Regions from separate parts of the Arthrobacter sp. CAL618 genome, predicted to be linked through region 2. Evidence: riboswitches for the same ligand, from Rfam matches in the RefSeq annotation. Region 2 holds a riboswitch; each other region holds the start of a gene.
The links. A riboswitch is a leader RNA that binds a small molecule or an ion and turns the genes downstream of it on or off. The one in region 2 is predicted to bind cyclic di-AMP.

Region 1 (3,269 bases), on a different contig from region 2:
CAGCGGGGATCAATTGGTCCGGGGAAATGCTCATGGTCTCTCCAAGGGGGTAAGCGTGCGACACAAGACGGGATACATTCTGCCGCACTACCCGGCCCTGGCGGCATTTGTGAACATGCCCCGACCGGGCACCCGGTTGCCGCTGATTGCCGCGGCCTCTGGTAAATGGGTTAACCTTGGTGAGCGTAGAACTTGTGTTCGGCGCTGGCGATATGTGCCGCGCTCCCACCGCGAAAGCTGCCCGCTGTTCCATCCCGCACCAGTGCCTAGGAGCTGAACCGCATGACGGACCTCATCGATACCACTGAGATGTATCTGCGGACCATCCTGGAACTGGAGGAGGAAAACATTGTTGCCCTCCGCGCCCGGATCGCTGAACGGCTCCGCCATTCCGGTCCTACCGTCTCCCAGACCATCGGCCGGATGGAGCGCGACGGGCTGGTGATCGTCTCGGGCGATCGCCACCTCGAATTCACTGACCTTGGCCGCCGTCGCGCCATCGGGGTGATGCGCAAGCACCGCCTCGCCGAACGTCTCCTCTCCGACGTGATTGGCCTGGATTGGGCTTATGTCCACGAAGAGGCCTGCCGCTGGGAGCACGTGATGAGCGAGCGGGTTGAACAGCGGTTGTACGAGCTGCTGGGAAAGCCCACCGAGTCTCCATACGGCAACCCTATTCCGGGGCTTGAGGCCCTGGGCGGCCCGCCAACCCAGGGCTTCACCGACGGTGTCCGCAGCCTCCTGTCGGTGATCGGCGCCAATCCTCAGGGGTCAGTGATTACCCTTGTCCGGCTGGCCGAGCCCATTCAGGTGGACCCGGAACTGCTCTCCCAACTCGATGAGGGTGGGTTGCGGCCCGGAACGGTCATCGGGGTGCAGGCGGCCGGCGACTATGTGTCGGTCAGGGTCGAGGGTATCGAGGGCGCGCTGGAGCTCCCGCCGGAGGTCGCCGCACACGTGTTCGTGTCGGTCGCCGGGCCGGCTCTCTAACCCTCCACGGCACAATATTGCCGCAAGTTATCCACAGGAAAAGATAACGAACGTATCTCTTTTGCTTATGGTCGTGGATGATGGAAAGCTGACGTTGATACATCAGCGTTATCTAAACCGCACGCCTGACCCTGTCAGCGGATTTGGATGCTGAGACCCGTGACAGGGGCGGAGGACCCATCAGACGGCGGCTGATAAGCCGCCTTGGGGTGAAGTCCGGACGCGGTGCTGCTTCGGCGGACCGGTCAGGGCCGAGTTTCTTCCCGAACTCGAATCCGACAGCTAACTTCGCAGGCATATACGAAAGGGACCCTTTGTCGAAGCACCATGCTTCGGGACGCCGCCGTGCCGGCGCCCCAGTACCTGCCGTGCGTCCTCGGGACGCGCAACGACTCGAACGACGACGACGAGCAACACGGGTCAGGGGCGACTTTTCGCTCACCGGGATGAGCCAAAAATTCGCCATCGCCGCCGCCGCGTCCGGGCTGGTGCTGACCGTTACGCTACCCACCACCGCGGGGACGGCCCCACAGAACGACAACGCGGCCGCCGCAGCCGTTGCGCCCACCGTGCAGGCGACTGTCGCGCCCCGGGAAATCAGCGTTCCCGACGCGGCGCTGGTCGACTTCAGCCGCACCGCATTGCAGAGCACCTTCGACGCAGACGCCAAGCTCAGCGAGATCATGACCGCTGCAGACTCAGCGGCTGTGCCTGCCGCGGCCCGCGGCTCCCTGTCAGCTCCCATGGACAAGCTGATTGTCACGTCCCCGTTCGGTTACCGGGTCAGTCCGATTACCGGCCTGGGTGGGGAACTCCACTCAGGCCAGGACTTCAGCAGCTCGTGCGGCACTGAAGTGTTCGCGGCAGCGTCCGGCACTGTCACCTTTGCCAGCTGGCACCCCTATGGCGGTGGAAACCGCGTGGTCATCGATCACGGCAACGGGCTCGAATCCACGTACAACCATCTCTCGTCCAGCAGTGTCCAGGAGGGGCAGTCAGTGGACCGCGGTGAGGTCGTCGCCCAGAGCGGTAGTACCGGTGCATCCACCGGCTGCCACCTGCATTTTGAAGTGATGGTTGACGGTCAGGCCGTGGACCCCATGGGCTGGCTGTAACCAAGGACACACCGTTTCGTGACCGGAATGTGACATTGCGGTCAATCTCATGTACCGTCGATCTCGTGCCAAATTCTAATAGGTTTGGCACCCTCGAGCAGATCGCCTAGCTCTGCCACTGCCTGAGGTTCCGTTCGCACAATTCGCATGGCAGAGGCGGGGGAACCAATTAGTGGATTTCGCAAGAAATCCTTGGGGTTAAGTCGTCTGATTCCACTGGGAATCAGAGGGCCGGGTGACTCCCATCCGAATCCGACAGCTCACCTCGCAGGCAATTGGGAGAGGCAATCGAACGTGTCAACTAGCTCTTCTCTGGGCCGCCACAGGGCCGCCCGTACGCACACCAGCCCCCTGACAGCCATCTCAAGCGCCGTCTCCTCGAACGCTGGTTCCGTCGGCCGCCAGGCAGCAGTCATCGTCGCAGCGTCAGGGCTCGTCCTGACCGCCGGACTGCCAGCCCACGGGTTCGGTGAGTCCGAGCGTGTCGTTCAGCTCTCCACCCCCCTGAACTCGATTGCTGCTACGGCTGACGCCGTAAGCGCTCCCGCCACCGCCGAGATCACCTTCGAGCGTGCAGCCGTGTCGGCAACGCCCGCCGCCGTAGCTGCTCCAGTCGTCGAGGTGCAGGCCGACGTCATCGAGCCAATAACACCCGCCGCTGAGCCGGTAGCCGAAATGGTGGCAGAGCCCGCCGTGCAGGAAGCAGCGCCAGTCGAGGCAGCGCCAGTTGAGGCGCCCGCAGCAGAAGCAGTAGTCGCACCAGCTGCGCCAGCCCAGACGCCCGCAGCCGAAAAGCCAGCCCCCAAGGCTGCGCCTTCCGGTAACATCGCCGCTGGTCTGGTCGGATCCGCCTACTCCCAGATCGGTGTCGGGCAGGACTGCACCGCCATGGTTGAGAAGGCACTTCGCTCCGTCGGCAAGTCCGTTGGCGACATTGCGCCTGGCGATTTCTTCGCCTTCGGATCAGTTGTTGGCTCTCCAGCGGCGGGCGACCTGGTAATCACCGCCGGCCACGTAGCCATCTACGTCGGAAACGGCCAAGTCATCAGCGGTGGCCTGAACGGCATGAACACCGACCTCCATTCCCTTTCCGACCTCCCCGGCGCTAGCTTCGTCCGCGTTAGCTAAGACCACACCGAACCCTGGAGAACGCAAAAATGACAA
Region 2 (3,269 bases):
GACCAACATCCAGGAGATCGCCGCCGCGCGCCGGCTGGGCACCATCGACTACAAGGTCACCGGGTTCGGCCCCGACCACGCCCGCACCTTCGAAGCACTCCTCACGGTCGGCGGCAAGCCGTACGGCTCCGGATCGGGGCCATCCAAGAAGGAAGCCGAACAGGAAGCTGCGGCGGCCTCCTGGCAGATGCTCCGGGTACTCGCCGCCGAGCCCAAGACGGCCGTCCACACGGTAATGGTTCCGGTTGAAGTGGCCAACGTCGATCACGACGGAAGTCGCCCCAACGGCGCTGCTGCTGTTCCTGACCCCGTCATCAGCTCCTCCGACGCGGCCTCCGCTGCGTCGGCCTAAGCACACACCATGCCGGAGCTTCCCGAGGTCGAGGTGGTGCGCCGCGGCCTCGCCCGCTGGGTCCTGGGACGCACCATTGACGACGTCGACATCCTCGACCCGCGATCAATCCGCCGCCACGCCCTCGGCGGTGAGGACTTCACCGGCAATCTGGTGGGCTCCCGTGTCCTGGATGTCGTGCGCCGGGGCAAGTTCCTTTGGCTCCCGCTGGCCGCCAGCACAGACTCTCAAGGGTCCTCTGGCCCGTTGGACGCTTCCGGCGTGGCCGGCGCAACAGGCACCGCGGCGACAGCTGGCGCCGCAGACGCTTCAGCAGCTTTAGGAACCGCCGCACCCCCGGTGGCTTTGATGGCGCATCTGGGCATGAGTGGCCAACTGCTGGTCCAGGACGCCGAAGCCGCTGAGGAAAAACACCTCCGGGTCCGGCTGACGCTTTCGGCGGCGTCCTCGGCCGACGGGGGACCGCTGCCGCGTGAATTGCGGTTCGTCGATCAGCGCATCTTCGGCGGCCTGTTCGTGACATCGATGATTCCCACTGCCGATGGGCACGCCGGTGGCCTCGGTGAAAGCCCGCTGCCGCTGATCCCTGTCGAGGCTGCCCACATTGCGCGCGACCCGCTGGACCCGGCGTTCTCCTTTGACGACTTTTTTGCGTCGCTGCGCCGGCGCAAGACAGGCATCAAGCGGGCACTGCTGGATCAGTCGCTGGTCTCGGGCATCGGCAATATCTACGCTGATGAGGCTCTCTGGGCTGCCCGCGTGCACTACGCCCGACCCACTGACACGATGCGACGGGGCGACGCGCTCCGTCTGATCGACGCCTGTCGCGAGGTCATGCTGCGCGCACTGGACGCCGGCGGCACCAGCTTTGATTCCCTGTACGTCAACGTCAACGGGGCCTCGGGGTACTTCGCGCGGTCCCTCAACGCCTATGGAAGGGAAGGAGAACCGTGCCTCCGCTGTGCCTCGGACCCGGATTTCCACGGCAGCTCCCTGATCCGGCGTGAAATGTTCATGAACCGGTCCTCGTTCAGCTGCCCCCGATGCCAGCCGAAGCCCCGGAACGGGCGCTGGTAAACAGAACATTCCGGATCCCCGCCTCCCATCCGGGGGTCCCCGCGTCTCAAGCGGGACCAACTGATCCTCCACAGCCGGTGCCTTGCCCACATAGTAAGCGGGACCCCGCCGCGGGCATTACTCATGCGGCACCATCGTGAGATGGAAACCTCCCAGCCAGAGTGCGGCTCACTACACGGTCGCCGTATATCGGATCGCAACCCGGTACATCGTCGCCGTAACACAAATGTGACAAAACTGCACGAGCCTAGGTACAGTTATCCACGCGCCGGTTACCGTTCAATTCGGCGTCCTTCTGACAGATTGCCTAATTCTGCCGTTGTCGTAAGGTCCGTTCGCATACATCCGGCAGAAGCGGGGGAACCAGTAACGGTCGTCAACAGACGGCCTTGGGGTGAAGACTCGATCTCGAGTCCGGGTGGCTCCCATCCGAATCCGACAGCTAACTTCGTAGGCACTGGGAGAGGCAACATCATGTCCAAGAACCGTCACATCGCGCGTCACCGCGCAACCCCACCAAGCGCCCTGAAAACCGTCTCCAAGGCGGTCAGTTCACACGTAGGCTCCTTCGGCCGACCAGCAGCAGTGCTGGTCGCTGCGTCCGGTCTGATGCTCAGCGCCGGACTCCCGGCCAACGCATCCGGCGAGATCGCCGCCCAGCCCGCCGCCTCGACACCAGCCGTCCAGAGCGCCGGCTCCGCAACTCACACCGTCCAAGCCGGGGATACGCTTGGCAACATCGCTGCCGCTCAGGGTGTCAGCCTTGATTCGATCTTCGCGCTGAACGGCCTCACCTGGGATTCGGTCATCTTCCCCGGTGACGTTATCTCCCTCTCCGGCAGCGCCACCCAAGCCACTCAGGTAGCAGCACCAGCGCCCGCTGCAGCACCAGCCGCAGCAGTGACCGTCGCCGCGCCCGCTCCTGCTGAGACCAGCACCCTGGGCATCACCACCGCTTCCGAGGCCATTACCCCCATGGCAGCTGCCTCCACCCAGGCATCCGGCTCGGGAATCGTTGGTACCGCTCTCTCGATGATCGGCTCCGGTTACGTCTACGGCGGCACCACCCCCGGTGCCTGGGACTGCTCAGGCTTCGTCCAGTGGGTCTTCGCACAGAACGGCATCGACCTGCCCCGCACCAGCCAGGCGCAGATGGCTGCCTCAGCCCGCACCGACAACCCGCAGCCCGGTGACCTTGTCATCCAGAACGGTGGCGGACACGTGGGTATCTACCTCGGCGACGGCCAGATGATCAGCGCGCTGAACCCCAGCCAGGGCACCCTGATCCACGCAGTCAACGCCATGCCTGTTGTCGGGTACTACACCCCGTAAGTGGATGACTCCGCCGTCGGGTCAGAAGAAGGCGGAGACGCTGGCATCTGACCCTCGGCGGAGGACACACGCGTGATCTCGAATCACATACGAATGCGCCATCGGAAACTTTCCGGTGGCGCATTCGTGTGTTTCTGTGTCGGTAGAGAATTTCGGGACGGCTAGGCCGACCTCAGGCCCCGGTATTTGGTGAGGCGAATGTTGCGGTCTGGGGGAGTCTGCTACTACAGCTGCCGGTAGTGCTCCGAGAGTCTGGCCAGTCCCTCATCGAGTGACACTCCGGGTGTCCAGCCCAGGAGGTCGCGGGTCCGTCGCTGATCGAACCAGTGAGCCGTGGAGAGCTGCTCCGCCAGGAAGCGTGTCATCGGTGGTTCCCCGTCGGCACCGCTGCGCTGCCACACGAACTCAACCAGGGACCCCGCAACCCGTGCCACCCTCCCCGGAACACTCCAGCGCGGCGGGTGAACCCCACCTGCCCGGCAGATGCCCGCGATCAGTTCGCCGATGG
Region 3 (3,269 bases), on a different contig from region 2:
GCTTTATTGAACTCCCAGAACCTATCCTGTTCCCCTGCTGCCCGGCCGGCAACTGCAGCATCAAGAGACTCAGTTCCGAAAACAGGTAAATCTCGCCACTCAATCCTTAGTTCTCCGCTAGCAACATACTGCTCGACCAACGCCGGCAATGTCTCGCGAGAGAAAACCCCGCAGAACGGGCATCTGTAATCGGCGTATTCGACCAGAACAACGGGGGCGTCGACCTCACCCATTGCTAACGGGTCGTCGGCGATGCGCCGGGATAAATCAAACTTTTCTTCCTCCCGGCCGCCGGATTCCTCTGCGACGTCTGTTCCTGATCCATCAGAAGCGGGTGAGGAGGCTCGCTGGGAAGCGATCAAGCCAATAATCAGGATGAGCGCGGCGACAAGCAGGGCAGCGATGAGGGTGGCCGATCGAACACCCGCGGTTCGTTGATCAGATTCTTGTGGCATTCATTACTCCTGGCGTCGTGCGCCCCATGGGAAGGCACAAGGGGAGGGAAAAGGGGGATTCACCCGGACACCAGATCCCTGTTTGTCGGATCTGGTGTCCGGGCGCGTCCGAGAAACACCGCTGTCAGCGAGGTCTGAGACCCGCCAGCGGCGTTGGATAACTAGATGTTGACCCGGTAATAGACAGGACCGGAACCCACATTGACGGATTCCTCAACGGTCTGGTTACCGTTCCAGCCGCTGTGGATGGCTCGTCCGTCGCCGAGGTAGACGGCGTTGTGTGAAAAGCCCATCCCGCCGTCGGCGTAGTAGACGAAGTCGCCGGGCTGGGGATCTGATACCGGAGTAGCGAAGGCCATCAAGGACTCAGGGGACTCGTCTCCCACCCCCATCACCCCGGCGGCTCGCAATGCCCCTTCGCCCAGGACGGTGCAGTCCTGAATAGCGCCCAACTGCGTGTTGGCGAAGGCAAGAATACGGCTGTTGGCAGTACCGCTCTGGGGAGCGTCCGAGGAATCCCAGATATTTCCTGACTCGCTGCTCACCCGGTTACTCAGGGGACTGATCGATGCACTTTGTGTACTCACGCTAAAGTCGGAAACCGCTGATGACGAGGCTGCGGAGCCAGAGGCAACCGGTGCAGCAGTCACGGCATTCGACTCCTCGGACAGCACGATGGTGTTTCCCGGGTAGATGATTGACGTGACGGTGAGCTGGTTTAGGCTCAGCAGCTTGTGCAACGCCACACCTGTCTGAACGCTGATAGCGCCCAGCGAATCACCTGACTTCACGGTGTACGCAGTGCCTTGATTGGTGGGGCTCGCCTCCACTTCGACTGTTGAAGCAGCCGATGAGAACGGTGAAACGGTGTGATCCTGCGCCGGGTGGGCGATCGCCGAAGCGTGGGCGGGGCTTGCTCCCGCCGCAAGCATTCCGGAAGCAACCACAAGCGCGGCGATCTTGGGTCCCCCCTGAGGCAGGACGGCTTGCCTGCTGAGGAGAAGAATCGAACGGCTTTTCGTATCGGCGCGATGTCGGGCGCGCACAGTATTTGATGACATGGATAATCTCTCCCTATACCTACGAGGTGAGCTGTCGGATTCGGATGGGAGACACCCGGCCGCACGAGCACAAACGCCCGCCCGGCTTCACCCCAAGGGTTCCTAAAGAACCCACCTATGGTTTCCCCGCCCCAGCCTTCCTATTTAAAGGACCAAGGCCTTTGGCTGGGTTCGGTAAAAGGCCTCGATAAGCCCCACCTTCAGTGGGGCACTGTATTAAACCTACTCGGAAAAACTAAATGTACAAACATTTACACTAACGGCGCCTCCCTGGTTGGCAACCTCAATGAAGAGAGAGCGATTCCCAGGCATCAGTGGAGCGTCAGACCACTCCCGTGGTGCCCAGGAGTGACCCGATCAGGAAGGTGGCTGCCAATGCCAGCGCGCCGCCAAGAACGATCCTTACGGTTGGGCGCGTCGCCGGGTTGCCGCCAATCCGTGCGCTTCCGTAGCCGGTTACGGCGAGGGCAATCAGGACTGCGACGAAGGTCGCGAGGACACGAGTTTCCTCTGGAAACAGAAGAATCGTCAGCAGGGGGAGGATCGCGCCAAGGGTGAAGGCCAGCGCAGATGCGGCCGCAGCGGCTAGCGGGCTCGCCACGGCGTCCTCGCGCAATCCGAGTTCAGCTTCGAGATGGGCCCCCAGGGCATCGTGTTTGGTGAGTTCCACTGCCACCTGATGGGCTGTGTCCCGGCTAAGCCCCTTCGATTCGTAGATTCCGGCCAGCTCCGCAAGTTCCGCTTCAGGCTCGGTTTCAAGCTCAAGGCGTTCCTTGGCGATGAGGGCCTGCTGGCTGTCTTTCTGACTACTCACGGACACATACTCTCCGAGGGCCATGGATATCGCACCGCCGACAAGACCGGCAATGCCAGCGGCAAGAATCACGGGGGTTGCCGTTGTCGCTCCCGCAACTCCGACGACGAGGGCAGCGACCGAGACGATTCCATCATTGGCTCCAAGCACACCCGCTCGAAGCCAATTGAGCCTGCCATGGATGGTGTTGTCATGGGGTTCGTCACTATGCGTGCCTGGTACGGGAGAACTAGTCATGCCCGTAATCTAGGCCTCCACGAGCCAGTACACCAGTAAGGATCGACTCTCCTGTCGGGATTCCGATTCGGGTGACCTCGACGGAATTCGCTGTGATCCACTGCGGCGCTGAAAGGGGCTTGCAATAGTCACCGCGCCGGATGTTTTGTTCCGGGCGTCGGCGAAGAGGCATGGGATTCTTTGACCGAGTAAGGTAAGCGAACCAAGTAGGCACCACATACCGCAATTGCGGTTCGAAGTTCGAGGAGGAAACGTCATGACCGGAAGTGTGATTGTTGGTGTGGATGGAAGCGAGACCGCATACAAGGCAGCCTCGCGCGCCGCGACTCTTGCCGAAGGCCTCGATGCAGAACTTGTGGTGGTCAGCGCGCATATTACGGGTAACACGGAAGTTGTCCATATCGGCAACGACACTTGGATACTGGATGATGCTGAGCAGGCTCTCAAGTTGGCCGAGCAGGTTGCAGTGAAACTGCGCGAACAACACCCTTCCGTGAAGGTGCGCCCCGCTGCGGGGCGGGGCAAGCCGCAGGATGTCCTCATCGAGGAAGCCGAGCGTGTCGGTGCCCAATTGCTGGTGGTAGGTAACGTGGGAATGAAGGGGCTTCGACGGGTTCTGGGAAGCGTTGCGTGGAGTGTCGTACATAACGCACCCTGTGACGTGCTCGTCGTGAAGACCGCCTCCTGATTTCACTGCAGCTC

Region 1: linked by a shared signal. The riboswitch ahead of K728_RS0116495 (M23 family metallopeptidase) and the one ahead of K728_RS0105940 (C40 family peptidase) in region 2 are both predicted to bind cyclic di-AMP.
Region 3: linked by a shared signal. The riboswitch ahead of K728_RS19995 (C40 family peptidase) and the one ahead of K728_RS0105940 (C40 family peptidase) in region 2 are both predicted to bind cyclic di-AMP.

What each region holds. Positions count from the first base shown of each region.
Region 1 covers NZ_ASZW01000270.1:1,595-4,863, forward strand. Annotated here, with positions in the region: gene serC (phosphoserine transaminase) at 1-34, opposite strand, end outside; gene K728_RS0116490 (metal-dependent transcriptional regulator) at 283-990, shown strand; cyclic di-AMP (ydaO/yuaA leader) riboswitch at 1,129-1,302, shown strand; gene K728_RS0116495 (M23 family metallopeptidase) at 1,305-2,105, shown strand; cyclic di-AMP (ydaO/yuaA leader) riboswitch at 2,231-2,394, shown strand; gene K728_RS0116500 (NlpC/P60 family protein) at 2,400-3,233, shown strand; gene K728_RS0116505 (NlpC/P60 family protein) at 3,263-3,269, shown strand, end outside.
Region 2 covers NZ_ASZW01000092.1:5,601-8,869, forward strand. Annotated here, with positions in the region: gene rnc (ribonuclease III) at 1-352, shown strand, start outside; gene mutM (bifunctional DNA-formamidopyrimidine glycosylase/DNA-(apurinic or apyrimidinic site) lyase) at 362-1,429, shown strand; cyclic di-AMP (ydaO/yuaA leader) riboswitch at 1,724-1,900, shown strand; gene K728_RS0105940 (C40 family peptidase) at 1,904-2,761, shown strand; gene K728_RS0105945 (NAD-dependent epimerase/dehydratase family protein) at 2,986-3,269, opposite strand, start outside.
Region 3 covers NZ_ASZW01000019.1:14,936-18,204, forward strand. Annotated here, with positions in the region: gene K728_RS0100845 (DsbA family protein) at 1-455, opposite strand, end outside; gene K728_RS19995 (C40 family peptidase) at 617-1,516, opposite strand; cyclic di-AMP (ydaO/yuaA leader) riboswitch at 1,519-1,696, opposite strand; gene K728_RS0100855 (VIT1/CCC1 transporter family protein) at 1,839-2,567, opposite strand; gene K728_RS0100860 (universal stress protein) at 2,824-3,255, shown strand.